3 regions of the Thalassobaculum salexigens DSM 19539 genome follow, and region 1 is predicted to be linked to each of the others. Evidence: riboswitches for the same ligand, from Rfam matches in the RefSeq annotation. Region 1 holds a riboswitch; each other region holds the start of a gene.

Evidence for each region. Region 1 has a riboswitch for thiamine pyrophosphate ahead of thiM (hydroxyethylthiazole kinase). Riboswitches for the same ligand answer to the same signal wherever they lie in the genome.
Region 2: linked by a shared signal. The riboswitch ahead of G578_RS0119020 (ABC transporter substrate-binding protein) and the one ahead of thiM (hydroxyethylthiazole kinase) in region 1 are both predicted to bind thiamine pyrophosphate.
Region 3: linked by a shared signal. The riboswitch ahead of G578_RS0113975 (ABC transporter permease) and the one ahead of thiM (hydroxyethylthiazole kinase) in region 1 are both predicted to bind thiamine pyrophosphate.

The regions. Positions count from the first base shown of each region.
Region 1 is NZ_AUIR01000012.1:15,767-25,242, forward strand. It holds gene fdhF (formate dehydrogenase subunit alpha) at 1-2,793, opposite strand, end outside; gene G578_RS0100105 (formate dehydrogenase beta subunit) at 2,804-4,360, opposite strand; gene G578_RS0100110 (NAD(P)H-dependent oxidoreductase subunit E) at 4,357-4,872, opposite strand; gene G578_RS0100115 (GNAT family N-acetyltransferase) at 5,589-6,020, opposite strand; gene thiM (hydroxyethylthiazole kinase) at 6,115-6,903, opposite strand; TPP riboswitch at 6,946-7,041, opposite strand; gene G578_RS0100125 (PAS domain-containing protein) at 7,101-7,619, opposite strand; gene G578_RS0100130 (LysR family transcriptional regulator) at 7,718-8,614, opposite strand; gene G578_RS0100135 (DegQ family serine endoprotease) at 8,721-9,476, opposite strand, start outside.
Region 2 is NZ_KE384094.1:812,907-822,382, reverse strand. It holds gene rimI (ribosomal protein S18-alanine N-acetyltransferase) at 1-1,086, opposite strand, end outside; gene G578_RS0119040 (hypothetical protein) at 1,201-1,947, opposite strand; gene G578_RS0119035 (M48 family metalloprotease) at 2,014-2,976, opposite strand; gene G578_RS0119030 (hypothetical protein) at 3,081-3,461, opposite strand; gene G578_RS0119025 (CHASE2 domain-containing protein) at 3,499-4,938, opposite strand; TPP riboswitch at 5,079-5,176, shown strand; gene G578_RS0119020 (ABC transporter substrate-binding protein) at 5,248-6,393, shown strand; gene G578_RS0119015 (branched-chain amino acid ABC transporter permease) at 6,421-7,311, shown strand; gene G578_RS27090 (branched-chain amino acid ABC transporter ATP-binding protein/permease) at 7,349-9,007, shown strand; gene G578_RS0119005 (ABC transporter ATP-binding protein) at 9,007-9,476, shown strand, end outside.
Region 3 is NZ_KE384093.1:2,047,882-2,057,357, forward strand. It holds gene G578_RS0113940 (S-(hydroxymethyl)glutathione dehydrogenase/class III alcohol dehydrogenase) at 1-322, opposite strand, end outside; gene G578_RS0113945 (SRPBCC family protein) at 388-1,164, opposite strand; gene G578_RS0113950 (sodium:proton antiporter) at 1,430-2,821, shown strand; gene G578_RS0113955 (HD domain-containing protein) at 2,909-3,535, opposite strand; gene G578_RS0113960 (universal stress protein) at 3,595-4,431, opposite strand; gene G578_RS0113965 (branched-chain amino acid aminotransferase) at 4,661-5,539, shown strand; gene G578_RS0113970 (ABC transporter substrate-binding protein) at 5,518-6,450, opposite strand; gene G578_RS0113975 (ABC transporter permease) at 6,478-7,269, opposite strand; TPP riboswitch at 7,266-7,374, opposite strand; gene G578_RS0113980 (acetoin utilization protein AcuC) at 7,482-8,696, shown strand; gene G578_RS0113985 (DUF192 domain-containing protein) at 8,693-9,130, shown strand; gene G578_RS0113990 (class I SAM-dependent methyltransferase) at 9,233-9,476, opposite strand, start outside.

The sequences.
Region 1 (9,476 bases):
CCAGTCCGAGGGCTGGTTCGACTTCGTCACCTGCACCGCCGTCACCTTGTATTCGGGGCAGTTGGTCGCCCAGTCCGAGAACTCTGTGGTGATGACGTTGGCGCCGCTCACCGGGTGGTGGAACGTCGTGTAGACGACGCCCTGCGGCACCCGGTCGGTGATCGTGGCCCGCAGCACGGTGGCGCCGATACGCGAGCCGATGCTGACCATGTCGCCCTCGCCGATGCCGCGCTCCTCGGCATCGTGCGGGTGGACCTCCAGAACATCCTCGGCATGCCAGCGACCGTTCTCGGTCCGCCGTGTCTGCGCCCCCACATTGTACTGGCTGAGGATCCGGCCCGTGGTGAGGATCAGCGGGAAGTGGCGGTTGGTACGCTCGTCCGTGGCGACGTATTCCGTCACCATGAACCGGCCCTTGCCGCGCACGAAGCCGTCCTTGTGCATGGTCGGCGTGCCGTCCGGGGCGGCGGCGTTCACCGGCCATTGCAGGGACGCACCACTGTCCAGACGGGCGTGGCTCACGCCGGCGAAGGTGGGGGTCAGGGCGGCGATCTCATCCATGATCTCCGCCGCCGAGGCGTAGGTCATGCCGTCATAGCCCATGGCCGCAGCGAGACGGCTCACCGCCTCCCATTCGCTGAGGCCGGTCGCCTCCTTCATCACCGGGCGCACCCGGTTGATGCGCCGCTCGGCGTTGGTGAAGGTACCGTCCTTCTCCAGGAACGAGGTGCCCGGCAGGAACACATGGGCGTAGCCGGCGGTCTCGTTCAGGAACAGGTCCTGCACCACCACGCAGTCCATCGCCTCCAGCGCTGCCGTCACATGCACGGTGTTGGGGTCGGACTGGGCAATGTCCTCGCCCTGGACGAAGATGCCGCGATAGGTGCCGTCGATGGCGGCGGCCAGCATGTTGGGGATGCGCAGCCCCGGCTCGGCCAGCAGCGGCCGGCCCCAGGCCTTCTCGAACAGGTCCCGCGTGGCGGCGTCGGACACGTGGCGGTAGCCCGGGAACTCGTGCGGGAAGCTGCCCATGTCGCAGGAGCCCTGCACGTTGTTCTGGCCGCGCAGCGGGTTCACGCCCACGCCCTCGCGGCCGATATTCCCGGTCGCCATGGCGAGGTTGGCCATGGCCATGACCATGGTCGAGCCCTGGCTGTGCTCGGTCACGCCGAGGCCGTAATAGATCGCGCCGTTGCCGGCGGTGGCGAACAGACGGGCGGCCGCCCGCAGGGTCTCCGGCTCGACGCCGATGCGCTCGGCCAGGGTTTCCGGCGAGTTGCGCTCCTCGGCGACGAAGGCCCGCCAGCGGTCGAAATCGGCATCCTCGCAGCGCTCGGCGACGAATTTTTCGTCGACCAGCCCCTCGGTGACGATGGTATGGGCCAGCGCGTTCATCACCGCCACGTTGGTGCCGGGGCGGAGCTGCACGTGATGGGCCGCCTTGATGTGCGGCGACTTCACAAGGTCGATGCGGCGCGGGTCGAGGACGATGATCTGTGCCCCCTCGCGCAGCCGCTTCTTCATGCGCGACGCGAAGACCGGGTGGCCGTCGGTCGGGTTCGCGCCGATCAGCAGGATGACGTCCGCCTTCTCCACCGACTTGAAGTTCTGGGTGCCGGCCGAGGTGCCGAAGGTGGTCTTCAGCCCGTAGCCGGTCGGCGAGTGGCAGACCCGGGCGCAGGTATCGACATTGTTGTTGCCGAAGGCGGCCCGGATCATCTTCTGGACGACATAGACCTCCTCGTTGGTGCAGCGCGACGAGGTGATGCCGCCGATGGCCCCTTTGCCGTGCTCGGCCTGGATCTTCTTGAACCGGTCGGCGGCGAAGCCGATCGCCTCGTCCCAGGAGACGGCGCGCCAGGGATCGGTGATGGCGTCGCGGACCATCGGCGTGGTCACCCGGTCCTTGTGGGTGGCGTAGCCCCAGGCGAAGCGCCCTTTCACGCAGGAATGGCCCTCGTTCGCCCCGCCGGACTTCTGCGGGACCATGCGCACGACCTGATCGCCCTGCAGCTCCGCCTTGAACGAGCAGCCGACGCCGCAATAGGCGCAGGTGGTCTCCACCGAGCGGGTCGGCACGCCCTTAGCGACCACCGAGGCTTCCATCAGCGTGGCGGTCGGGCAGGCCTGGACGCAGGCGCCGCAGGACACGCATTCCGACGAGAAAAAATCGTCGATCTGGGTGCCGGCCGAGACCATGGAGGCGAAGCCGCGGCCGTCGATGGTCAGCGCGAAGGTGCCCTGCACCTCTTCGCAGGCCCGCACGCAGCGGGAGCAGACGATGCACTTGGCCGGATCGAACTGGAAATACGGGTTGGAGGTGTCGACCGGCTTGCGGCTCTCGGCCTCGAAGTGGTTCGCCCCGTCCATGCCGTAGCGCACCTCGCGCAGGCCGACCGCGCCGGCCATGTCCTGCAGCTCGCAGTCGCCGTTGGCGGCACAGGTCAGACAGTCCAGCGGGTGGTCGGAGATGTAGAGCTCCATCACCCCCTTGCGGATCTTCGCCAGGCGGTCGTTCTGGGTGGTGACGACCATGCCGGCGCGCACCGGGGTGGTGCAGGAGGCGGGTGTGCCCTTCACCCCTTCCACTTCCACCAGGCACATCCGGCAGGAGCCCCAGGGGTCCAGACTGTCGGTGGCGCAGAGCTTGGGGATCGGCCGGTCGATCTGCGTGGCGGCGCGCATGATCGACGTGCCCTCGGGCACGGTGACGTCCACCCCGTCGATAGTCAGGGTGACGGGGGCGCCCTGCTTGGCCGGCGTGCCGAAATCGGTCTCTTTGAGAAGGGCCATCCGGTCTCTCCTACTCGGCCGCCATCAAGGGCGTATTATGAAAGTCTTCGGGAAACAGACGCATCGCGGAGAGCACAGGCATGGGCGTCAGCCCGCCCATCGCGCAGAGCGAGCCGTCGCGCATGGTCTCGCAGAGATCGGCGACCAGCTCGAGATTGGCGCCCACGTTCTCGCCGCGCTGGATCTTCTCCACCGTCTCCTTGCCGCGCACCGCGCCGATCCGGCAGGGCGTGCACTTGCCGCAGCTCTCGATCTCGCAGAACTCGAAGGCGAAGCGGGCCATCGCCGCCATGTCGACACTGTCGTCGAACACCACGATGCCGCCATGGCCGAGCATTGCCTGGGCAGCGGCCAAGTTCTCGTAGTCGGTCTCGATGTCGAGCATGGAGTCGTCGATATAGGCGCCGAGCGGACCGCCGACCTGGGCGGCACGGAACGGCCGGCCCGACGCGGTGCCGCCGCCGAACTCCTCCACGAGCTGGCGCAGGGTGACGCCGAACGCCTTCTCCACCAGACCACCATGCTTGATGTTGCCGGCGAGCTGGAACGGCTTGGTCCCGCGCGACCGGCCCATGCCGAAGCCTTTGTAGAACTCGGCCCCCTTGGCCAGGATCACCGGCACGGTGGCGAGCGTCAGCACGTTGTTGACGACGGTGGGCTTGCCGAACAGACCGTGGATCGCCGGGATCGGCGGCTTTGCCCGCACGGTGCCGCGCTTGCCCTCCAGGCTTTCCAGCATCGACGATTCCTCGCCGCAGATATAAGCGCCAGCGCCGCGGCGCACATGCAAACGGAAGGTCTTCCCGCTGCCGCCGATATTCTCGCCGAGCCAGCCGGCCTGCTCCATCAGCGCGGCGGCGGCGGTCATGGTCGCGATGGCGTCGGGATATTCTGAGCGGATGTAGATGTAGCCGTCCTCCGCCCCCACCGCGAGGCCGGCGATCGCCATGCCCTCGATCAGGGTGAAGGGATCGCCCTCCATGATCATGCGGTCGGCGAAGGTGCCGCTGTCGCCCTCGTCGGCGTTGCAGCAGATGTATTTCTGGCCCGTCGGCTGGTCGTGCACCGTCTTCCACTTGATGCCGGCGGGGAAGCCCGCACCGCCACGGCCGCGCAGGCCGGACTCGGTGATGGCGGCGCAGACCGCCTCGCCGTCCATCTCCAGGGCCGCCTTCAGCCCGTCGAGGCCGCCCCAGGCGCTGAGCGAGGCGAGGTCGAGCGGATCGATGACGCCGACCCGGGCGAAGGTCAGCCGCTCCTGATGCTTCAGATACGGGATCTCTTCGGTAAGGCCGAGGGCGAGCGCGTGGTGGCCGTCCCCGGCGAGCAGACCGGCGTCGAACAGAGAGGTCACGTCCTCGGCGGCGACCGGCCCGTAGGCGACCCGGCCGGCGGCGGTCTCCACCTCGACCAGCGGCTCCAGCCAGAACATCCCGCGCGAGCCGTTGCGCACGATCGTCACGTCGGCGCCACGCGCGGCGGCCTCGGCGGCGATGGCCTTGGCGACGGCCTCGGCGCCGACGGAACGGGCGGCGGAATCCCGGGGGACGTACAGCGTGACGGTCATGAGCGGGCCTCCCGCACGGCGGTGTCGAGGCGCCCGGCATCGGCGCGGCCGATCAGCCTGCCGTTCACCATGGCGGCGGGGGCGAGCCCGCAGTTGCCCAGGCAATAGACCGGCTCGATGGTGACACCGTCCTCGGAGGTGCCGCCGAGCGCGATGCCGCGCGCCGCACAGACCGTCTCGATCAGGGCCAGCGCGCCCATGGACTGGCAGGCCTCGGCCCGGCAGAGCTTGACGACGACGGGTCCGGCGGGGGCGCGGCGGTAATCGTGATAGAAACTGACGACCCCGTGGACCTCGGCGCGGGACAGGTTCAGCGCACTCGCGATCGTCGGCAGGACGGCCTCGGGCACGTATCCGGTCTGGTCCTGAAGGTCGTGCAGGATCTCCAGCAGGGCCGCCGGATCGTTGCGGTGGCGGGCGCAGATCGCAGTCGCCTCGGCAACCGCGCCGGCGGGCGCAGTCGGCAGCCCATTCGGCAGCCCGTTCTGCGGCGATTTCTCAGCCTCGATCATCCGTGCCTGTCTCCTATTCACCAGCACTGTCGACCGACACGGCGCAGTGTTCCGGAGACGATGGGCTCAGCCGCAAGTTGCGGTCAAATCGGACGATTCAATGTGTTGATAGACGCGCTCTATGGTGCGGTGCGGGAGAGTGGCGGTACGGAAGCGGCGCGGTACGGGAGGAAGCCAAGGTGCCGCCCCGCCTTCAAACCTCCGTCTTCCCGGCCTCGCGCCGGGACCGAGGGCGACGCTTGCCGGAGCGCCGGCGGCACGTCCCCACAGGTCCAGCGGCCCCAACTCTGGGTCCCGGGTCCGGCCCGGGAAGACGATGGAGTACGGGCGTGGGCATGCTCAGGATGCCCCAGCCAAACGATCTCCCCTCCCCACCTTTTCATCCCGTCTTCCCGGCCTCGCGCCGGGACCGAGGGCGACGCTTGCCGGAGCGCCGGCTGCAAGTCCTCAATGTTCCAGCGGCCCTAGCCCTGGGTCCCGGGTCAGGCCCGGGAAGACGGAGGAGTGTGCGGGTGGGGGCATGCTCAGGATGCCCCAGCCAAACGATCTCCCCTCCCCACCTTTTCATCCCGTCTTCCCGGCCCCGCGCCGGGACCGAGGGCGACGCTTGCCGGAGCGCCGGCTGCAAGTCCTCAAAGTTCCAGCGGCCCTAGCCCTGGGTCCCGGGTCAGGCCCGGGAAGACGGAGGAGTGTGCGGGTGGAGAGCGACGCGTCCCTCAGGCCTCCGTCAGATACCCCCGGTCGAACGCCGCCGGCTGATCCTCGAAGATCGCCATCGCCGTCGTCATCCGCCGGAAGCCGTATTTGCGGTAGATCGGCTCCTTGCCGGGCACGGCGTAGAGCAGGATCTTGCGGTGATCGCGCACCCGGTCGAGCAGGCGGCGGATCACCTGACCGCCCAGCCCCCGGCCCTGGTGGCTCGGCAGCACGACGATATCGCCGAGATAGGCGCAGTCCGCCCCGTCCGACAGCGCCCGCCCGGCGGCGACCAGACGGCCGTCCTCGCGGGCGAATTCGCGGTACAGGCTGTTGGTGAACACCGTGCGCAGAAACTCGGACGTCTTGTCGCCCAGAGGGGCCGCGCGGACCAGGTCCGCCAGTTCCCGCCAGTCCACATCCTCCGCCGACTGGCTCCAGTCGATCGCCATTCTTTATCTCCCCGCTTCGTCAACGCCCGGTGATTAGCCGATGACCCGACGCGTGGCCGAGGCCCAACCGGGCCCGACCGCAGCGGGCCAAGGCTCACACCGCCGCGATCCCGGCCTCGGCGTCGAGCTGCTCCGGGGTCATCGCATGCAGCGTATCCAACAGCGCGGGGCCGAAGCTGCCCGGCCCGCCGGCACGCGCGGCGGCAATCGCCCCGGCTAGGCCGAAACAGGCATGGGCGGCGACCGTGGCCTCGAACGGCTTCTGGCCGACCAGGAAGGCGCCCACCACGCCGGTCAGCGCGCAGCCCATGGCGGTCACCCGGCCCATCAGGGGGTCGCCGCCTTCGATCCGCACGGCGCGGTCACCATCGGTGACGAAATCGACGGCGCCGCTGACCGCCACAACGCCGCCGGTGCGCTGCGCCAGATACCGGGCCGCATCCTCGGCGGCGGAGACCGGGTCGCCGGAATCCACCCCCTTGCCGCTGGCGACCTCGCCGCTCAGCGCCAGGATCTCCGAGGCATTACCGCGCAGCACCGTCGGATTCAGCGCCAGCAGCCGGGCGGCCAGACGGTTGCGGAAGCCGGTCGCGCCCACCGCCACAGGGTCCAGCACCCAGGGCTTGTCCGCCGCCGAGGCGGCCTGGGCGGCAGCCACCATGGAGGATTCCCACCCGGCATCGGCGGTGCCGATATTCACCGTCAGCCCACCGGCGAGTCCGGCGAACTCGGCCGCCTCCTCGATGGCATGCACCATGGCGGGAGAGGCGCCGACCGCGAGCTGGGCGTTGGCGACCACGTTCATGGCGACGAAATTGGTGATGTTCTGCACCAGCGGGGCGGTGTCCCGCAGGGTCTTCAGGTGCGTGCCTGGGCTTTTCATAGGAGCCTTTCCGCCACCGGGGCCGAAGCGGCGCCCGCCTCCAGTCGACGGACCCGCAACTTCCTCCGCCGGCATGATCCGGTTCAGGTTCGAAGGGTACTTCTCAGCCCGCAGATGCGGACGCCCCCGTGCGTGCTCTCAACGTGGCGACGGAACCGGGAGTTCGCAAGATGGCTGTTGTTCCGCCGGGCGCGGCCCTACTTCGCCGAGCCGAACACCATTGCACCAATGAACCGGTCCACAGTCCTGCCGTCATCCGCCAGGGGAAGCAGCAGGGTCTCGTAGGACTTGTGCTCTTTGTCGAGCCAATCGACGACGCCCCAGACCCGGACCGGCCGCTGGGAATCGCGGACCTGGCTGTAGAGGTCGAGCCCGGCCGGCCCGAACACCTCACCGATCCGGCGGCCGGTATTGTCGCGGCCGACATGCTCGGTGATCTCGGTGCCGATCAGGGTGTAGCGGAAGTCGTCGATCTCCGGCTCGACCTGCGCCACGAAAAGCCAGCCAAGGCAGTCCCGCATGTCCAGCGGATCGAAATCGCGACGCGCCGGGAGCATTCCGTGCCGGCATTTCGATTGCCAGGTCTGCAGCAGACCCTGAAGCATCGGGTCGATCAGGGAGACGGTCCAATCCCACTCTCCCGGTTTCGGCGGGACGGCCGATCCCGCGTCGTCGGCGATACCGCGCACACCGGGGCGGACGGATCTGGTAACCATCGATATGCCCTTCTGGGATCAAAATTACGATCCGGTCCGATCTTTCTATACGGCAAACCGACCTGCGCGACAACCAGACCAGGAGCGCCGTATTCCCGCTACGGCGCCAACGGGTCGGGATAGCCCTTCGCCGCTTCCAGCAGCATCTCGACCAGCGGCGACATCGGCTCGCGGTCCAGCGCGACGACGCCGATCATGTGCTCCACCACCGGCTCCACCAGCGGAATCGCCCGGAGGCGCGCCCCCTCCCCGACCACCCGGGTCAGGGCCTCGGGCAGCACGCTGACCAGGCCGGCGGTCTGCACATAGGCGCAGAGATTGATCACCGAATTGCTCTCGATCTCCGGATGCGGATGGCAGCCGGCTTTGGCGAAGGCGCGGTCGATGATCCGCCGGTTCTGCATGTCCGGGGTCAGCGCGCAGAGCGCGTGTTCCGCGGCTTCGGCCCAGGCGACGCTGTCGCGGCCGGCGAGCGGATGGTCCTCGCGCACCACCAGCCGGTAGCGCTCGCGGTACAGCGGCTGCGAGGAGGTGATGTCGATCGGCTCGCTGTCGAGATAGGTGATACCGGCATCGATGGAGAACTCCGCCAGATGCCGCTCGATGTCCTTTGAGGATTGCGAGCGGATGCTGAAGGTGAGCTTCGGAAAACGCCGGCGCAGCAACTCGGTCAGCGGCGGCACGGCGGCCAGCGCGGAGGGAATGACGCCGAGCACCATCCGGCCCTCCGGCGCACCGGACAGGGCGGAGAGGTCGTCGCGCAGGCTGTCGCAATCCTCAAGGATGCGCTGCGCCCATTTCAGGATGTGCTGGCCCTCGTTGGTCAGGCCGATATAGCGCTGGCCGCGCAGCACGATGGGAACGCCGAGCTCATGCTCGAGCTGGCGGATGCGGCCGGACAGGGTGGGCTGGGTGATCCCGCAGGCCTCGGCGGCGCGGGTGAAATGCTGCTCGCGGGCGAGCGCCACGAGGTACTGGAGCTGTCTGATATCCATGGACGCGACGCTCCGGCACGACGCGAAAGGGTCGCGCACCGCTCGGGGTGAAAGGGCCGCACACCGCTGGGGATACACGGTGCACGGCCCTAAAGGTGCCGGTAACTTACGCGTCGCGCAACGGCACCGCCACGTAGCGCTGCTGGCCGTCACGCCGGACCAGCAGGAGCACGGACTTCTTGTGCCCGGACTTCGCCGCGTCGATCGCGGCCCGGGCCTCCTTCGCATTGGCGACCTGCGACTGGCCGACCGCGGCGATCACATCGCCGGGGCGCAGTTCGGCGGCGCCGTTCGGCGCGATGGAGAGCACGACGGCACCCTCCTCCTGGTCGCCCAGGGTCACACCGAGCGGTGCGACCTCGAGACCCTCGGCGTCGGGAGCGCCGGTGGTCGCCTCGGCCATCTGCTCGGCCTTCGGAAAGGAACCGACCTCGACCGCCAGGTCGCGGCCCGTGCCGTCACGCCAGACGGTCAGGTTGGCGCTCTCGCCCGGATCGACGTCGGCCACCGCGCGGGTCAGGTCGCGGACCTCCGTGATCGCGGTGTTGCCGAAGCGCAGGATGACGTCGCCCGCCTTCAGGCCCGCCTGGCCGGCCGGACCCGTGGGGTCGACATCGGCGACCAGCGCGCCGTCCTCGGAGTTGAGGCCCAGGCTGTCGGCGATCTCCGGCGTCACCGGCTGGATGCGCACGCCGATGAAGCCGCGCTCCACCGAGCCCTTCTCCAGGATTTCGGCGACGATCGCCCGGGTCTGATTGGCCGGCACGGAGAAGCCGAGGCCGATATTGCCGCCGTTCGGCGAGAAGATCGCCGTGTTCATGCCGACGACCTTTCCGTCGGTGTTGAACAGCGGGCCGCCGGA
Region 2 (9,476 bases), on a different contig from region 1:
GAACCGCGTCATGGAGGTGAAGGCCGATCTCGGTATCGGCACATGGGTGCAATCCATGTCCGATTTCAACAGGTCTTCGTCCATATCCGGGTCGTGGACCATAATAAACCGGTCGTCGACCCCGGTGACCACGACCCAATGGGGGGCCTTCTCGGCGTTGAACCGGTAGGAACTGACCAGCAGCAGGGGGATCCAGCCGTCGATGATCGCCTGCTCCAGGTCGTCCGGCGTGGTGCGGGTGACGTCCACCGGCACGCCGGCCTGGTTCAGGTCCTTGCTCAGCATCGTCTGCACCCGCTGGAGCACCTGCTTCTTGACCGGCGAGCGCACGGTGTCGATGAACAGGGTGCCCTCCTGGCTGATGCAGACCCAGGCGCGGAAGCCGCGGTGATGGGCGGCGAGCGCCAGGCCGCGTGGGCCGCAGCCGCCATGGCCGGAGGTCATGAAGATGGTCGTGGCCTCGCGCCAGATCCGCAGTTCCTCGTCCGGGTCGGGGACCGAGCCCGGCTTCAGCGCCGCCATCGCCATCATCAGGCTGGCGGGGCCGCAGGTGAACTCCGTGGTCTGGTGGATGTAGGGGATCTGCGGGCCGTTGGCGCCCGGCACCCAGTGCAGCCGCTTCTCGTAGCGCCAGCCGTCGCCGTCATCCTCGTAGTAATGCGGCAGGACCCGCAGCCGTCTGTAGCCGAGCCGCTCGTACAGGGCGATGGCGGCGGCGTTGTCGGCCCGCACCTCCAGCCGCAGGGCGACGCAGTCGTGCTCGCGGGTGACGGTCTCCGCATGCTCGATCAGGGCGGTCCCCACGCCGGCGCCGGCCGCCTCGGGACGCACCGCGATCGAATACAGCCGGGCCAGCGCCGTCCCGGCATGGAACAGGACGAGACCGTAGCCCAGGATCTTGCCGCCGGCGGTCTCTGCGACGAACAGGCTCGCCTTGGCCCGGGTCAGCATGCGGTGGAAGCTGCGACGGGTCAGCCGGTCGCTGTCGAAGCAGGCGGCTTCGATCTCGAGAAGCGCCGGTATGTCGGCGATGGTGGCCGGACGCATGTCCGGGGCGGAGGCGGTCTCCGCGCGAAGGTGGTTCATCGAGGTAGGATAAGCTCCCGGACCGGCCGGCGCATCAGCCAAGACGGCCGGCATCGACACGCGGTTCTTCGGGCATTCCGCGATCCGTCACAATGATGATTTTCGCATGGCTGGTCAGCGGTTTACGCGATCGATCGCGATCACCTTGTGGCGGACCGCGAAGCGGCGGTCTACCTCGCCGCGCGGGGCGATGTCCCAGACCCATTCCTCGTCCGCGTCGGGCAGGCCGGCTCCCTTGTTGGGGTCGAGGGTGGCGGTGACGGTACCATCCCGGTCGACGATCTCGACCTCCCGGTCGGCGATGAGGCAGGTCGGGCAGGCGAAGCGCGTCAGCCAGCGCAGATGCGCCTCGGCCAGGGCCCGGGCGATCCGCTCGCCCTCGGCGTCGTCGCGGTGTCGGCTGGCGACCGTGGCGAGCTGGGAGATCAGGTTGACCGAGGCGACGAAGGAGACGGACGGGTCGTCCAGCCAGGCGGCGGGCTGGCGGATCTCGGCCAGGGCGTCCAGGCTCTCGGTCACGTCATGGGGGTGGCAGACCACATTGCCGAGCCGTCGGGCGCGCCGCCGTGTGACACGGGCGAAGGCGAGATCCACTAGGATGACGGCGCGGAACCGGTCCGACAGGGCCTCCAGCGGCACGTCGTTGACATGGCCGGCGCCGAGGATCAGGGCGGTGCCGGCGGGATCGGCGGCTCCGGCGGCCCGCAGCACGGCCGCCCGCGACCGTGCTTCATGGCCGTCCCAGGCCGCGGCGTTGCGCCGCCGGCGCGCGGCGATCGCCACGAACTCCCCCAGATGCCCCGACCGGCGGGCCAGGGGCAGGGACGGGGTCAGCAGCCAATCGATCGCCTCGCGCAGCATGGGGCGAGTATCGGCGAACTGGCCGGTGCGGGATAGGTTTGTGCCGGCCAGTTCGGCGCTCCGGCGTCAGCGTCCGGACGAGGCTCCATACTTGGAGACAAGAGACCGCCATTCGCTGGTCTCCTTATAGGCCGTCCATTTCGCGTTGCGGCTGCGGAAGGCGGGGAAGTCGAACTTCACCGCACCGCCATAATACTCCTGGTCGTAGAAATTCAGGAGCTGCCGGCGGTCGGCGCTTGGCCGGGTATCCTTGGTCTCGCCATGGGTGATCGCCTCCGCGCCGAGGGCGAAGGCCTTGCCCAGTCCGGTGAAGATGCTGCCGAGGCCGCCCTTTTCGACATTTTCCTTGCTCGACATCTCGCCCTCCAGCTCCTTCTGGCGTTCGAAGATGCCCTTCTCGAGGTCCCAGTCGCCGATCGACTGCAGGACCTGATTGGCGGCGGTGTGGTTGTAGGAACAGGCACGCATCGCATCGAAGCCATAGAAATCGGCGTGGTCCTCATGCCGGCGTAGCAGCATGTTCTTGCCGATCCCTTCGCCCGCGAGGGCGGCGATCGCCTGGGCGGACAGCTTGGCGCCGTCGGAGGCGTCGTCGTCGAGCATCTTCTCGTATTCTTGCGGGCTCCGGGGATGCTGCATGGCCACGTGACCGTATTCATGGGCCAGCAGGAAGGCGATCTCGTCCACGTGCTTCACGCTCTGGAGCGTCGCCACCGAGATCAGGATCAGCCCGCTCCGATTGGCTAGGATCGCCTTGGCCGGTTTGCCTTCCTTGTCCCATGAGGCCACCATATTGACCTGGAATGGCAGGTTGGGGCGCGGCCCCACCTTGGTCAGACATTGAGAGACCAGGTCATTCAGGAAGGCGTTGCCCTTCGAGGCCTTCAGGAAGACGTGACCCTCCTTTTCCATGGCCCGACGATCGGCGGTGAGTCGTTGGCGCATCGCCTCCGGTCGGGCCTTTATCTCACCGTAATGGCTGTCGAAGACGGCAAAGAGCCGGTCGCGACCGATTTCCCGCGTGGTCACAGGGTTGTTCTCTCCCGGATCGCTGGGGTCCGCCGCGGCCGTTCCGATCGGAAGGACCGAGGCCAGCATCGCGCACAGGACGAGTGCGGATGCGCGCGGGGCGGTCATTGGCAACCACTGCCGAAGGCGCGGGCCGTCGACGAACTCGCTTGGGTTCCGGCATTGGCATGGCAGCGTTCTTTCAGGTCGGCCGCTGCTGACGTGACCACGTCCGCCGGGTTGATCCAGTACAGGGTCCCGTCGATCGTGGCATCGTACATGCCGATGTCGTTAAGGCTGGCGGGCAGTGGGAATTTTGCGCTCGCCGCCGACGCCGAAAGACGTTTGATCTCGCTCATGGTTTCCGGCTGGTAGAGCGGCAGATCGTTGCTGAGCAGCTTGCTGATCATAACCTGCTCGCCGGTTGCGGATCCGGGCACCAGCCCGACTCCGACGGTTCCCATGAGCAGCAGGATTGCGGCCCGTCTGTTCCAGTGTCCTGTCATGTGAATTTCCTCCTGGTAGGCCGTGCTGTGGCAGCTATCACGGACGGTTGCGTTGCGGTTGCTGCGGCAGAACGGTCAGTGCGCGCACGAGAACCTGCAGGCGTTCCTCCAGGTAGGAGAAGTACTGGGAGTTGTGCACGGATGAGATGGCGAAGACGATCGCGATGATGCCGAGCAGATTCGCCGGAGCGATGTTGAAGGCGGTGACCTGGACGACCGTCAGCAGAATCCCGACGGCGTTGAGCAACACGAAGGATGAGAGGTCGAACAGGAAGCGATAGGCGATCGTGTCGTTCGGACCGGGTGCTACGGAGGAGACGGCGTTGCGGCCGAATGCGACGATCAGGCAGAGCATTACCCAGATCGCCAGTTCGAATAGAAACTGGAGACTGACCCCCAGGACCTTCTTGTCCTTCACGAAATAGCCATTGCCGTAAATGAGCAGGTTCTCCAGCGCTGTGGCATGGGTATACGTGGCCGACAGAGCCTCGTGGGTGGGGGGTGTGGTCCAGACCGTCGCGCCCTCGATCTCCGGTCCGTAGAGCACGACCTTGTCGCCCAGATATTCCGCGAGCTTGTCGTCGGGAAAGCCGCCCAGCAGGTTGTCCAGAAGTAGCGTGGGATAGCGCGGGCACCGCTGCAGCGTGTCCTCCGGCTCCAGCGAGAACCAGTTGACCACCTGGCGCTGCCAGTTTTCGCCGACCGTTGGATTACATTTGAAGGCGTTCTGATTGGCCTCAGCCTCGCGGGTGCCCCAAAGCAGCAGCATCGGGTCGGCGTGAAGGTTGAGTTCTCTTTGTTCCAGGAGCCGGTTGCAGGCCTCGCCCCAGATCGCGTGCCTGGCCGGATCGGCCGGTGTCCGCTCGCAGTAGGACTCGATCAGAGCATTGGCCGGCGCCTGATTGGTCATCGAGCTTTGTCGCCACAGCCGATAATCCTGATAGTCGATCTCGTTCCGGGTCACGCGGGTGGTGACCGGCGTCACAAGATTGGCGATCTGCGGCAGCATCCCGGATCTGGATTCGGCCGACGTGACGAAGACGCTGATATTCTTACGTTTGTACTCGTTGAGGACGAGTATCAGCGGCACAATACCTTTGACGTCCTTGTCCTTCGCGAACAGCAGATCAATGAACACCGCCCGGGGCTCGAAAGTGAGGATCTTCTTCAGGACGCGGGCGTGGTCGATATAGGGCATTGGCCACTGGGAGTGGTTCTCGACAAAGACGTCATCGATCAGCACCACCGCCATCTCCTCGTTCCAATCCGAGCGGAGTTCCGGCCCCATCACGAAACTGAACAGGTCGAGCGTCTTGCGTTCGGTGTACGTCAGAAAGTTGAATGGGTCGGCACTCTGCAGGGCCAGGCCGAGCAGAAGCATGGTGAGAAACCGGGCGATGGATTGTTGGCGCCTGGACGGTCCCTGAATGGGCCCGTCCGGCGGCATACGCAAAGTTTGCGGTGTGTCCATCTTCATGTCGCGGTCCCCCAACCCAGCGGTCGCCAAACAACGTATGGAAACCGCACCCGACCGATGAACGATAAAAAAGAGAATAATGATGTTCAAGTGCACGCATTGTGTGATTTGACACGAACCGGGCCAAGGCCCATGGTCATGGCGTGATGCTGGGGTGCCTCCTCAATGGGGGCTGAGATCAAACCCATCGAACCTGAACCGGGTCGCGCCGGCGGAGGGAGTCGTCACGGCGGTTGTCGATTTTCCTTGCTTCGAGAACGCCGAACGCTCGATCCCTCCCCGGCAACGGACCCGGAGGAGTGAGACGCTATGCCTATGACCTTCGTCCGATCCCTGATGACCCTGGGCGCCGCCGTGGCGGTCCTCGCCGGCGCGGCGCAGCCCGCCCGGGCCGCCGAGCCGCTGGCGGTCTCCGTCCTGGTGCCGATCACCGGCTTCCTGGCGCTGGAGGGCACCGCCCAGCGCAACGGGGCGCTGCTGGCGCTGGACAATCCGCCGGACGGGGTGACCGTCACCTATGACGTGGCCGATACCGCCACCTCGCCGGAGGTCGCCGTCACCGCCCTGCGCCGGGCGCTCGACCGGCAGAACCCCGTCGCCATCGCGGCACCGATCTTCGGGACCCAGATGCTGGCCATGGCGCCGATCGCCGACCGGGCCGACGTGCCGCTGATTACGGTGTCCGGGACAGCCAAGCTGACGGAACTCGGCCATGACGTGGTGTTCCGCTTCTTCCCGACCGACGCGGTGGTGAAGGTGGCCCAGGCGCGCTACGCGGTCGAGGAGCTCGGCATGGAGAAGCCGGCGATCCTCTACCAGACCACCGCCTACGGCCAGAGCGGGCGGGCCGAGCTGGTCCGCGTCCTGGCCGGGCTCGGGGTCGAGCCGGTTCTGGAGGAGGCGATCGATCCGGGCATCAAGGACTTCGTGCCGGCTCTGGAACGGGTCGCGGCGGCCGGGGCGGACGGACTCCTGCTGCAGCTGCATTCGGGACCGACGGCGCTGGCCGTGCGCCAGGCCCATGAGCGCGGGTTCGAGGGCCGGATCGTCGCCGGTTCGGCCCTGCACCAGCCGACCACCGCCGCGCTGGTGGAGCCGGCCGCCCTGGCGGGTGTCTGTGCCGAGAGCGCGTCGTCGCCGGTCTCCGAAAGCAGCCCGGAACTCGCCGCCTTCGCCGAGGCCTACCGGACCCGCTTCGAGGTCGAGCCGGATGCGTTCGCCCTGGCCCAGTATGACGGCATGAACATGGTGCTCGCCGCCCTGGCCGACGGCGCCCGGACGGGGCCGGAGGTGAAGGACTGGCTGGCCGGCCACCGCTACCAGGGTCTCGCCATGGAGTACGTGTCCGACGGCACCGGCAACATGGCCCATGACGCCATCATCCTGTGTTTCGACGGCCGCAGCCGGGTGCCTGCGGTAAAGAAGCGCTACGACAATGTTGACGGTATCCGCTGAGCGTCCCCGCGCTGATATAATGCGACGATGGTGGAAACGTCGCTCCAGCTCCTGGCAACGGCCCTGGCACTCGGCTCGGCTTACGCACTGACGGCATTGGGTTTTGTGCTGATCATCAATGCCGTGGGCGCGGTCAATTTCGCCCATGGCGATCTGGTGATGGCCGGCGGATTCGCGGCAGTCGCACTGGCGATTCTCCTGCCGGAGGGAGTGCCGCTTCCCGGGTTTGTCGTCCTGCCGGGGGTGCTGCTGGTCATGGCGATCGCCGGCCTGGCGCTGGCGGGGGTGGCCTATGTGCCCCTGCGCCGCGCGCCGCCGGTCTCGGTCTTCATCTCGACCATCGCCGTCGGCCTGATCCTGCAGCATGCGATCGCGCTGGGCGCCGGCCCGCAGCCGCGGGTGGGGCCGGCCCTGGTCGGCGGCGGGATGGTCGAGCTGCTCGGCGCGGCGCTGTCCTATCAGCAGCTCGCGACCATCGCGGTGGCCGGCGTGCTCTGCGCCGCCGTCCACATCCTGCTGCACCGGACCCGTTTCGGGCGCCGGCTGCGGGCGGCCGCCCAGGATCCGGAGATGGCGCGGGCCTGCGGCATCGACCTGCGGATCACCGTCGGCGCCACCTTCGCGCTGGCCGGGGCGCTGGCCGGCGGGGCGGGGCTGCTGCTGTCGCACCAGTATTTCGTCACGCCGACGGACGGCGCGACCTTCATGCTGAAGGCGTATATCGCCGTGGTCGTCGGTGGCTGGGGCCGGATCTGGGGCGCCGCGCTCGCCGCCCTGTTCATCGCCGTCTTCGAGGTGCTGGTCGCCGCCGCCGTCTCCTATCTGGTGGCCGAGGCGCTGCTGTATCTGGGGGTGCTGGCTCTGCTCATGCTGCGGCCCCAGGGCCTGTTCGGCGAGGCCGAGGGGCGCCGGGCATGAGCTATCCGGGATGAGGCGGCAATGAGATGAGACCGCAGTGAACAGACGCGCCATTCTCTACGCGGTGCTGCTGCTGGCGGCGGGCGGCGTCCTGATCGCGACGGGCGACGACTACGCCATGCGTATCGCCACCCTGGTCGGCACCTATGCCATCGCCGCCATCGGCTTCCAACTGGTGTTCGGGCGGTTGGGCCTGCTGGCGCTGAGTCAGGGGGCGCTGTTCGCGGTCGGCGCCTATGCCCTCGCGCTGGCGACCGTGCGCTGGGGCTGGCCGCCGCTGGCCGGGCTCGGCCTGTCGGTCGTCGTTCCGGCCCTGGCCGGAGCCCTGGTGGCGGTGCCGATCGCCCGTCTGCAGTCCCATTACGTGGCCCTGGCCACCCTCGGCCTGGCCCAGCTGGTGCTGCTGGCCGTCACCAATCTGGAGATCACCGGCGGGGCCAACGGGCTGTACGGCATTCCGCCGCTGACCGTCCTCGGCCTCGATCTCAGCGCCGGCTGGCCGATGCTCGCCGTGGTCTGGGGCGGGGTGGCGCTGGCGCTCTGCGTCTTCGGCTGGGTGACGGCATCCGGCCGGGCGGCGCGGCTGGCGACCCTGCGAGACGCCCCGCTGGCCGGGCTGGCCCTCGGCCTCGACCCGGTCGGCGCCCGGCTCCTGGTCTTCACCGTCGCCGGTGCTCTGGCCGGGTTCGCCGGCGGGTTCCAGGCACTCGGGCTCGGCGTCGTCTCGCCCGCCGTGGCCCGGTTCGACGTCATGGTGACCTTGCTGGCGATCGCCGTGGTCGGCGGCCGGGGCAGCGCCTGGGGCGCGGTGATCGCCGCCGCCATCCTGGTCCCGCTGCCGGAGGTGTTCCGCGGCCTGGAGCAGGCCTATCTGCTGGCCTATGGGATCATGCTGCTCGCCGCGGTGATCCTGCTGCCGACCGGCATCGACGGGCTGGTCGCCAGGGTGCTGCCCGACCTGCCGGGACCCGTGCCCGAACCGCGCCGGGCGAGGGGCCGCAAGATCTCGGTGCTGAGGGCCGAGAAGCTGGGCAAGCGGTTCGGCGGCGTACAGGCGCTGGACGGCGCCGGTTTCGACGCCCGCGCCGGCGAGATCACCGGGATCATCGGGGCCAACGGCTCCGGCAAGACCACCATGCTCAATATCGTCACCGGCCTGGAGACCGCCGATGGCGGCATCGTCCGGCTGGACGCGATCCCGCTGCTGGCGCAGTCGATCCGGGCCCGCAGCGCGCTCGGCCTGGCGCGCGGGTTCCAGCATCCGGAGATCCCGGCCGGCCTGGACGTGCTGTCCGCGGTGTCCGTCGCCGCCACGGAGTCCGCAGGCATGGCCGCCCTGGAACGGGTCGGGCTCGCTGCCAAGGCCCGAGTGGCGACGGCGAAGCTCGGCCCCGCCGACCGGCGGCGGCTGGACATCGCCCGCGCCCTGGCCTCCGGGCCCACCGTCCTGCTGCTGGACGAGCCGGCCTCCGGTCTCAGCGCGTCGGAACGCGCCGACCTCGCCGATCTGCTCCGCGCGCTCGCCGGCGAGGGGGTCGCGGTGATCGTGGTCGAGCACGGCATGGACTTCCTGCTGTCGATCGCCGACCGGCTGGTCTGTCTCGATGCCGGCCGGGTGCTCGCCGCCGGCCTGACCGATGCCGTACGCGCCGATCCGGTGGTGGTCGCCGCCTATCTCGGGGAAGAGGCCGCCTGATGACCCAGCGCCTGGAACTGGACGGCGTCACCGTGACCCATGCCGAAGGCGTGGCGGTCGACCACGCCTCGTTCTCTTGCGCGTCGGGCGAGGTGGTTGCGGTCATGGGCGCCAACGGCGCCGGCAAGTCGAGCCTGATCCGCGCCCTGGCCGGGGCCGAGCCGCTGTCGTCGGGCGCGATCCGCGTCGACGGCCAGGACGTCACCGGCATGCGCCTCGAACAGAGGGTGCGCGCCGGGATCGGCTGGTGCCCCGAGGGTCGGCGCCTGTTCGCGGGTCTCACGGTGGCGGAGACGCTCGACGTGGCGGCGACGGGCGGCGCGGCCGAGCGGGCCGCCGCGTTCGAGCGGATCTTCACCCTGTTTCCCGTCCTGAAGGAGCGCCGGGACGCGACCGCCTGGACCCTGTCGGGCGGACAGCAGCAGATGCTCGCGATCGCCCGTGCGGTCATTTCCGAGCCCAGGGTAGT
Region 3 (9,476 bases), on a different contig from region 1:
TCTGGCACAGGTTGGTCTTCGGATTCAGGCAGTACTCGCACTCCCGGCATTCCGGGGTGTAGAGCGGGATCACGTGGTCGCCCTTCTTCAGGGTCTTCACGCCGGGGCCGACATCGACGACGACGCCCGCCCCCTCATGGCCGAGGATCGAGGGGAAAATGCCTTCCGGGTCGCCGCCCGACAGGGTGAAGGCGTCGGTATGGCAGATACCGGTGGCCTTGACCTCGACCAGGACCTCGCCCTCCTTCGGGCCATCCAGGTCGACGTCGCAGATCTCCAGCGGCTTGCCGGCGGCGAAAGCGACGGCGGCGCGTGTCTTCATGGTTTCCCCCTCGGGCTCGGCGGCAACGGATCCGGGTCTTGGTGCCCGGTCCTCATCGTGTCGGATCAGGCGTTCGCTGTGACGACAAGCAGCACGGTGGCGGCGGCCAGGGCCACCCAGGAAAGGGCGGCGGCCCAATGCAGGCCGTCGTAGACGTTCTCGGCGGGAATCCCGAGGCGCTTCATCTCTTCGCTACGCGGGTCGGCGGTTTCGGTCACGGCATGGTCCTCCTTCTTGGCAGGGGCAGATTTGGGAGCGGCCGCCGCGGTCTGGGCGCCGGCGGGCTTCGCGTCGGACGCCGGGGTTTCGGCGGCCGGCGCGGCGGCAGCGTCGCCGGGTGCGCGTTCCGAGGCGATTTCCTTGAATTTCTCGAAGAAGTCGTTGGCGTATTTCTTCGCCGTCGAATCGATCAGCCGGCTGCCGATCGCGGCGAGTTTTCCGCCGACGCTTGCATTGACCTCATAGGTCAGGATGGTGGCGGGGGCGCCGTCCTCGGTGGTTTCCTCGAGGTTGACCTTGGCCCCGCCCTTGGCGAAGCCGGCGGCGCCGCCCTTGCCTTCGCCGACGATCGTGTAGCTGACCGGCGGATTGAGATCCTGGAGCTCGACCGCGCCGGCGAATTTCGCCTTCACCGGGCCGACCTTGGCGGAGACCTTCGCGGTGAAACCATGTTCACCGGTCTTCTCGATTTCCTCACAGCCCGGAATGCATTCCTTCAGCACGTCCGGATCGTTCAGCGCCTCCCAAACCGTCTGGCGGGGAGCGGGGATGATCTGTTTGCCGGTCATGTCCATCGGGACGATCTCCTCGGTCGGCGGGCTGTCGTCGCAGTCACGTATCACACGGGATCTATCATGATTGCGCGCGGCTTGTCACCGACCCGGCGGTGTGTCAGTTCGGGCGCATCCGGGGTTTCGGCGGCGTGGGGCATCGGGCATACTCGCGCGCTTTTAAAGGCCGGTGTCCGAGCATCGGCGGGGTATCGGTCGCGAAGACGCCGTGGGAGGACGAACGAGGATGCCGAAGACGTTGATTGGCGGAAGTTGGGCGATTGGCCGGAACGGGGCGCGCCATTTATTCAGATCCGTGCCGGCGGCGATGGCCCTGATGGCGCTCAGCGCCGGGTCGGCCATGGCGGCGGGCGAGGGGGCGCCGCATCTGAACGGCGCCGAGCTCAATCTCCTCTGGGTGATCCCCTTCGCCGGCATCCTGCTGTCCATCGCCATCTTTCCGCTGGTGGCCGGTGAGTTCTGGCACCATCACTTCGGCAAGATCTCGGCACTCTGGGCACTGTCCTTCCTGGTGCCCTTCGCGCTGATCTTCGGGTTCGACCTCGCCCTGTACGAGGTCATCCATGTCGGGCTGCTGGAGTACATCCCCTTCATCATTCTGCTGCTGTCGCTGTTCACCGTCGCCGGCGGCGTCCGGGTGACGGGCACCCTGCGCGGCACGCCGGAGATGAACACCGGCATCCTGCTGCTCGGCACGGTGATCGCGAGCTGGATGGGAACCACCGGCGCGGCCATGCTGCTGATCCGGCCGATCCTGAACGCCAACGAGGACCGCAAGCACAAGGTCCACGTCGTCGTGTTCTTCATCTTCCTCGTGGCCAATGTCGGCGGCTCGCTGACGCCGCTCGGGGATCCGCCGCTGTTCCTTGGATTCCTGAAGGGCGTGTCGTTCTTCTGGCCGACCACGCATATGCTGGCGCCGATGGCGCTGGTCTCGGTAATCCTGTTGGTGCTGTTCTACGGGATCGACAAGTACTTCTGGGCCAAGGAGAGCGAGGAGGTCCGGGCGGTTCCGAGCACGGCGGGCGAAAAAATCGCTCTGGAGGGCAAGTTCAATATTCTGCTGCTCGCCGGCGTGGTCGGCGCGGTCCTGCTGTCCGGCGTGTGGAAGCCGGGCATCAGCCTCGTGATCTACCATGTGCCGTGGGATATCCAGAATATCGTCCGCGACGTCCTGCTGCTGGCGATCGCCTTCATCTCCTGGAAGGTCACCAGCCTGGAGAGTCGCCTGGCCAACGGGTTCACCTGGTTCCCGATCCTGGAGGTGGCCAAGCTGTTCGCCGGCATCTTCCTGACCATCATTCCGGCGATCGCGATTCTGAAGGCGGGCACCGACGGTTCCCTGCGCGACGTGGTGTCGGCGGTGTCGACGGAGACGGGAGAGCCGGTGAATATGGCCTATTTCTGGCTGACCGGCATTCTGTCGTCCTTCCTGGATAACGCACCGACTTACCTGGTGTTCTTCAACACCGCCGGCGGCGACGCCCAGGAGCTGATGGGGCCGATGGCCAACACCCTGCTGGCGATCTCCGCCGGTGCGGTGTTCATGGGCGCCAACTCCTATATCGGCAACGCACCGAACTTCATGGTCAAGGCCATCGCCGAGGAGCGTGGCATCGCGATGCCGAGCTTCTTCGGATATATGATCTGGTCGGGTTTGATCCTGATGCCGATCTTCCTCCTGATCAGCTTCGTGTTCTTCGCCTGACGGGGCGTCGACACGACGGCATGAAAAAAGGCCGGGCGCCCTCGAGGGGAGCTCGGCCTTTCCTTTTAGGTCCTGCGGTAGACCCCGTCAGGCGGTGAGGGAAGTCGTCTCCCCCTCACGGATCACGGCCGGATCGTACGCCTTGCGGGCAAAGACGGCGCGGACCATCGGCTCGAAATGCTCCAGCGGCGGGGTCGGGTAGGTGGGGTCGAAAGAGGCCTGGTCCCAGCGCTCGCAGAAGTCGGCACAGAGCTGGAAGCACGGGTGGTCCCGGAACCGGTCGCGGGCGTCGCGGTCCCAGCCGTAGTGATGGGCGTAGTAGAGCATCTGGAAGATCCCGTGATGCTCGACCACCCAGCTCACGTCCCAGCGCACGAACGGTCGGATCACCTCCGCCGCCATGCGGTCGTGGTTCTGCGGAGCGAGGGCGTCGCCGATGTCGTGCAGCAGGGCGCCGACGATCCAGTCGATATCGGCCCCATCCGCCTCGGCCCGGGCGGCTGACTGCAGACCGTGCTCCAGCCGGCTGATCTTGTAGCCCTCCAGGGTCTGCTCGCCCTGGCGGCGCAGCTCTGCCAGGAGCCGGTCCGCCGTTCCCGACTGATAGGCATGTTCGTGCTCGGCCAGAAGCAGATAGTCCTCGCGCGTGCCATCCTTCATCTGGGTGAAAGAGACCTTACGCGCCGTGCCGTCCCCGGTCGTGCCGCCGTCCATGTGGATCCTCCTCGGTTCGGTCGAGGGGTGCCCCCGACCCGGTCGGTGAGACAGTGCGATCAGTGGGACATCAGGACCGGGCGGTCCAGGTGGTGCAGCACATATTCGGATACCCCACCCATCAGCAGCTCGCGCCAGCGCGCCCGGCTGTAGGCGCCCATCACGAGCAGATCGCAGTCATAGGCCGCGGCGCGGGTCAGGAGCTGTTCCCCAATATTGCCCTCGTCGTGAATGTCGGTATGCACGGTCGCCTTCACGCCGTGCATCGAGAGGTACCGGCCGATCCCAACGCCCTTGAGCGACTGGGCTTCCTCCTCCTCGGTGAAGACATGCACGTCCTCGGCTTCGAGCAGGAACGGCATGGCCTCGCGCACCGCACGGCTGGCCTCCTTGCAGTTGCGCCAGCCGACGGCGACGCGCTTGCCGACCCTGCGGCCGGGTGCCCAGAACTCCTCCTCATGGGGCAGGACCAGGGTGGCGCACCCGGCCTCGAGCGCGATCTCCTCGGGATGGTGCAGGGCGATGTTGCTGGTCACGCCTTTCGGCGGTGCCTGAGAGACGATGACCAGGTCGCTCAGATGGGCGTATTCGGCCAGCTTCTCGACGTGATCGCCCTCGGTCTGATGATAGGCGTGGCCGACATCGACCTTGGCGAAGCGCTCATCCAGTTCCTGGCGGATCGCCTCGGCCTTCTTCTTGGCGATGTCCCGCTGCTCGGCCAGAAACACATTCGAGGCGGCCCGGCCGGCGGCCCCGGCGGGCATGGCGACGGGGGCCGTGTTGTAGAGAACGTCGAGGTGTCCGGAGAACCGGGTTGTCAACTGGATGGCGAGTTCCAGGCGATCCCTGTGCCTGTCGTCGTTCGCCATGTGACAGAGGATCGATTTGATCGCCATCGGGCCGTCTCCGGTTCGGTTTCTTATGGTTCAACTGCGGGCCGAAACCCTAACGGGCGCGCCGGTTCGAGGCAATGCGGCGCTGTGTGCCCTGCGCCGTTTTCCCGGGCGGTTGTCACCCTGACACCGCGTTGGCGCAAAGCCTTTTGCGAAAATCGGTATGGAACACTGACCTAAAATAGGACAGAAATCCTGACATAATAATTTTATGTCCCACAGGAGGATCGTTATGGAAGGTGTGTTCTGGTATGGCGACGAATGGCGCAATGAACAGCCGCTGGTGTCGGGGCCGCTCGATCTGGCGTTCTGGTCGGGCAACACGGTTTTCGACGGTGCCAGGGCGATCGCCGGCTGCGCGCCCGATCTCGACCGGCATTGCGCACGTCTGATCAGGTCGGCCGCGGCGATCGGCATGACCTGCCCGCTGACGGCCGAAGAGGTTCACCGGCTCTGCATCGAGGGGCTGGAGTTGCTGCCGGCCGACAAGGACTACTACCTTCGGCCGATGGTGTTCTGCAGCGGCGGCTCGATCCTGCCGGAGACCGGCGATATCCGCTTCACCCTGGCGATCTTCGAGGCGCCGATGCCGCCGGAGAACGCCGGCAAGGCGACGATGACGTCGATCCGCCGGCCCGCCCCCGACCAGGCGCCGACCGACGCCAAGGCCGGCTGTCTGTATCCGAACTCCCAGCGCGCCCGGCGCGAGGCGATGGCGAAAGGGTTCTCCCTCGGCGTGGTCCGCGATCACGACGGCAACGTGGCCGAGTTCAGTCATGCGAATCTATGGCTCGCCAAGGACGGGGTGGCGATCACGCCGAAGCCGAACGGCACGTTCCTTGACGGGATCACCAAGAACCGGGTCGCTTCCCTGCTTGCGGGCGCCGGTATCGACGTGGTCCAGCGCACCGTGACCCCGGCCGATCTCGACGAAGCCGACGAGATCTTCACGACCGGTAACATGGGCAAAGTGCAGACCGTGACCGGCTGGGAGGCGCGGGACCTTCAGCCGGGGCCGATCTTCCGCGCCGCCCGCGATCTCTACGCGGCCCATATCGAGGCGAGCCGCGTGCCGAGCGCCGGCAGCGCCTACCGCAGGGCGGTGGCGTAGCTCTCCACCGGCGGGGTGGTCTCGATCAGCCCCGCCGCCTTCATGAAGGCCGCGAAACGTTCGTAGCGGCCGATATCGAGGGCGGCGGGCCGCAGGGCGAAGCGGGGCAGGGTGTCCCGCCAGGCCCGACGGTTCAGCTCGTCGTCCAGATCCGGGTTCAGCTCGATGAATTTCTGCCACGAGTCGTCCGGATGGTTGATCAGGTACTGGGTGCCGACCTCGATCGCGTTGAGAAAGCGCTTCAGACGCGGATCGCCCACAAGCTTCTTGTTGGTCAGATAGATCAGCTCGTCATAGGGCGGCACGCCGTGCTCTTCGACATAGAAGGCACGGCCGGGCCTGCCGACGATATCCATCTGGTTCAGCTCGAAATTCCGATAGGCGCCGATCACCGCGTCCACCTGGCCGGAGATCAGGGCCGGGGACAGCGAGAAGTTCACGTTTACCAGCTCGTAGTCGTCCTTGCCCAGCCCGGCGTTCTTGAGGACCGCGCCCAGCACCGCGTGCTCGAAGCCGCCGACGGAGAAGCCGATCTTGCGGCCTTTCAGGTCGGCGATTTCCTTGATCGGGCCGTCCTCCAGCACCACCAGCGTGTTCAGCGGCGTGGCGACCAGCGTGCCGAACCGCACCAGAGGCAGGCCGACATCCGCCTGGATATGGAGTTGCGGCTGGTAGGAGATGGCGACCTCCGCCTTTCCGGCGGCGACCAGCTTCGGCGGGTCGTTCGGATCGGCCGGGGCGATCATCTCCACCTCGAGCCCCTCCGCCTCAAAGGCGCCGATGGCCTCGGCGACGAAGAGCGGGGCGTGATCCGGGTTCACGAACCAGTCTAGCAGGACGGTCAGCTTGTCGGCCGCCCGCGCCGGTGTGGCGAGGGTAAGCGCGAGTAGCAGGGCGAGCAGGAAGCGCATGCGTTTCTCTCCGATTGGCATGTTTGGTCAGGACTCGGCCTCGCCGGGCTGCCAGGCCACGGCGCGGCGCAGGAGGGCATCGACGATGGCGTAGAGCGCCACCGCCATGAGGGCGAGGGTGAGGAGGGCGGCGAACATCAGGTCGATCTGCAGCCGCGCATTGGCGTGCAGCATCAGGTAGCCGAGACCCGCGGACGACCCGACCCACTCGCCGACCACCGCGCCGATCGGCGCGACGGCGGTCGCGACCCGCAGGCCGGACGCGAAGGCGGGCAGGGCGGCCGGCAGCCGCACCCGGCGGAACAGCCGCGTCCCGGAGCAACCCAGCGACCGCGCGGCCTCCAGCCACAGCGGATCGACCCGGCGCAGCCCGTCATACAGGGCGGAAGTGACGGGAAAGAAGATGATGAGCGCGGCCATGGCGACCTTGCTGGCCATGCCGTAGCCGAGCCACAGCACCAGGATCGGCGCCAGCGCGAAGACCGGGATCGCCTGGCTGATCACCAGGATCGGGAGCAGCCAGGGCCGCAGGCGGCGCCATTCCGACAGCATCACCGCCGTCGCGAGCCCGACCAGCACCCCGATCATCAGGCCCAGCACGATCTCCAGCATGGTGATGCCGGCATGATGCAGGATGGTCGGCGCGCGTTTCACCCAGGTCGCGGCGACCTCGGCCGGCCCCGGCAGGATGAAGGCGGGCACGCCGCTCAGCCAGACGACCAGTTGCCAGGCCATGATCAGACCGGCGGCGATGGCGAGCGGCCGCAACCGTTTCACGAGGGGACTGTCTGACGAATAGGCGGGTGCGCTCGCGCGCATGCAAGCCTCCTTGCTCCCTACGCCGGTACAAACCGGATCAGGTTCCTGGGGTCGTCCGAAGATCGGACCTCTCAGCCGCTGGATGCGGCTCCCCCGAAGTGGCGAGGCGGAGAATGGACCGGGCGGGCGGACTTGGCAATCCGCGATCTGATCGATTGGGCTCTCGCCACTTGGCAACCGGCTGTGCGCGCTCCAGAGTCCGGCACATGGACATGGCCAGCCCCTCAGACCAAAGCCCGATCGTCGACCCGTCGGTGATCGCCCGGCGCGACCCGGCCTGGACCGCGGGTGTGCTGAAGCCGCCGCCGCCGTCCTTTCCGCGCCGGCCGATCCTGATCGCCAACGAGATCTACCGCCATTCGGTCTATGGCCGCCGCCACCCACTTTCTATTCAGCGGGTAACGCCGGTGGTCGACCTGGCCCGGGCCCTGGGCTGGCTGGACGAGGGGCAGTATCTCGACTGCCTGCAGGCCGGACCCGAGCAGCTCACCCGGTTTCACGACCCCGACTATATTGCCGCGGTGGCCGAGGCGGAGCGCACCCGGCACGTCTCGGAGGAGATCCGAGACCGCTACAATATCGGCCGCAACGGCAACCCGGTCTTCGCCGAGATCTTCCGCCGTCCGGCCACATCGTCGGGGGCCTCGATTCTCGCGGGAACCCTGCTGGCTGGGGTGGAGCGCGGGGTGATCCATTCCCTCGCCGGCGGCACCCATCACGGGCGGCGCGCCATGGCCTGGGGGTTCTGCTTCTTCAACGACCCGGTGCTCGGCATCCTCGCCATGCTCGACCACGGGTTGGAACGGGTCGCCTATGTGGATCTGGATGCCCATCACGGCGATGGGGTGCAGGACGCCTTCCACCACGACGACCGGGTGCTGACCGTCTCGGTGCACGAGGCCGGGCGCTGGCCGCGCACCGGCGCCGTGGACGACCGGGCCGGCGGGACCGCGCGCAATCTGCCGGTCCCCCAGGGCTTCAACGACAGCGAGCTGGAGGTGCTTGTCGAGACCGCCGTCGCACCCCTGGTCGAGCGGTTCTTCCCCGATGCGCTGGTGATCCAGACCGGTGCCGACGGCCTTGCCGACGACCCGCAGGCAAAGCTGGACCTGTCCAACCGCGCCCTGTGGGCGGCGGTGGAACGGCTGGTGCATTGCGCGCCCCGGGTATTGGTGGTCGGCGGCGGCGGCTATAATCCCTGGTCGGTGGCCCGGGCCTGGACCGGGATCTGGGCGACCCTGAACGGAATCGACCCGGACGTGCCGACCTTTGGCGCCGCGGAGGACGTGCTGCGGGGCCTGGAATGGAACCACAGCCGCGGCCGCAACCCGCCGGAGCACTGGTTCACCACGATCGCCGATCCGCCGAATCGCGGCCCCGTCCGCGACGAGATCCACCGTCTGGCCGAGGCCGTGCTGTCGCCATGAGAAACCTAGTTCTTGCCGTCTTCCTGTTGCTCGCCCCGGCCGCCGCCTGGGCGGCGGAGCTCGTGCCGCTGACAGTCACGACCGAGGAGGGGGTCGCGCACCCGTTCCAGGTGGAGATCGCCGACTCACCGGACGAGCGGGCGCGGGGCCTGATGTTCCGCAAGGAGTTGGCCGAGGATCGGGGCATGCTGTTCCTGTTCCCCCGGCGCGAGCGGATCGCCATGTGGATGCGCAACACCGAGATCCCCCTCGACATGCTGTTCATCTCTGACGACGGCCGGGTGACGCAGATCCACGAGCGCGCGGTGCCGCATTCGGAAGCGGTGATCTCCTCACGCCGCCGGGTGCGCTATGTGCTGGAACTTCCGGGCGGTACCGCCGACCGGTTGGGCCTGGCCCCGGGGGCGCTGGTGACCTCCGAGGCGATGCGGTAGCAGAGTGCTCGACGGAATGGACTGGCTCCTGTCATCCCAACCCGCCCCCGGATCAAGCTCGGTGGCGTTCGGGATGTCGGTTGAGAGAATACAGGATCGACCTCACCCCCGCTTGCGCACCAGGGTCAGCCCGTCGCCGATCCCCAGCATGGCCATGGAGACCCGCTCGTCCGCCCGGATCTTCGCGTTCAGGGCGCGGATGACCCGGGTGCTGTCGCTCTGGTCCTCATCGTCCACCACTGCGCCGGACCACAGCACGTTGTCCACCAGGATCAGCCCGCCGCTGCGCACCAGCACCAGGGCCATCTCGTAATAGGCGTCGTAGTTCGGCTTGTCGGCGTCGATA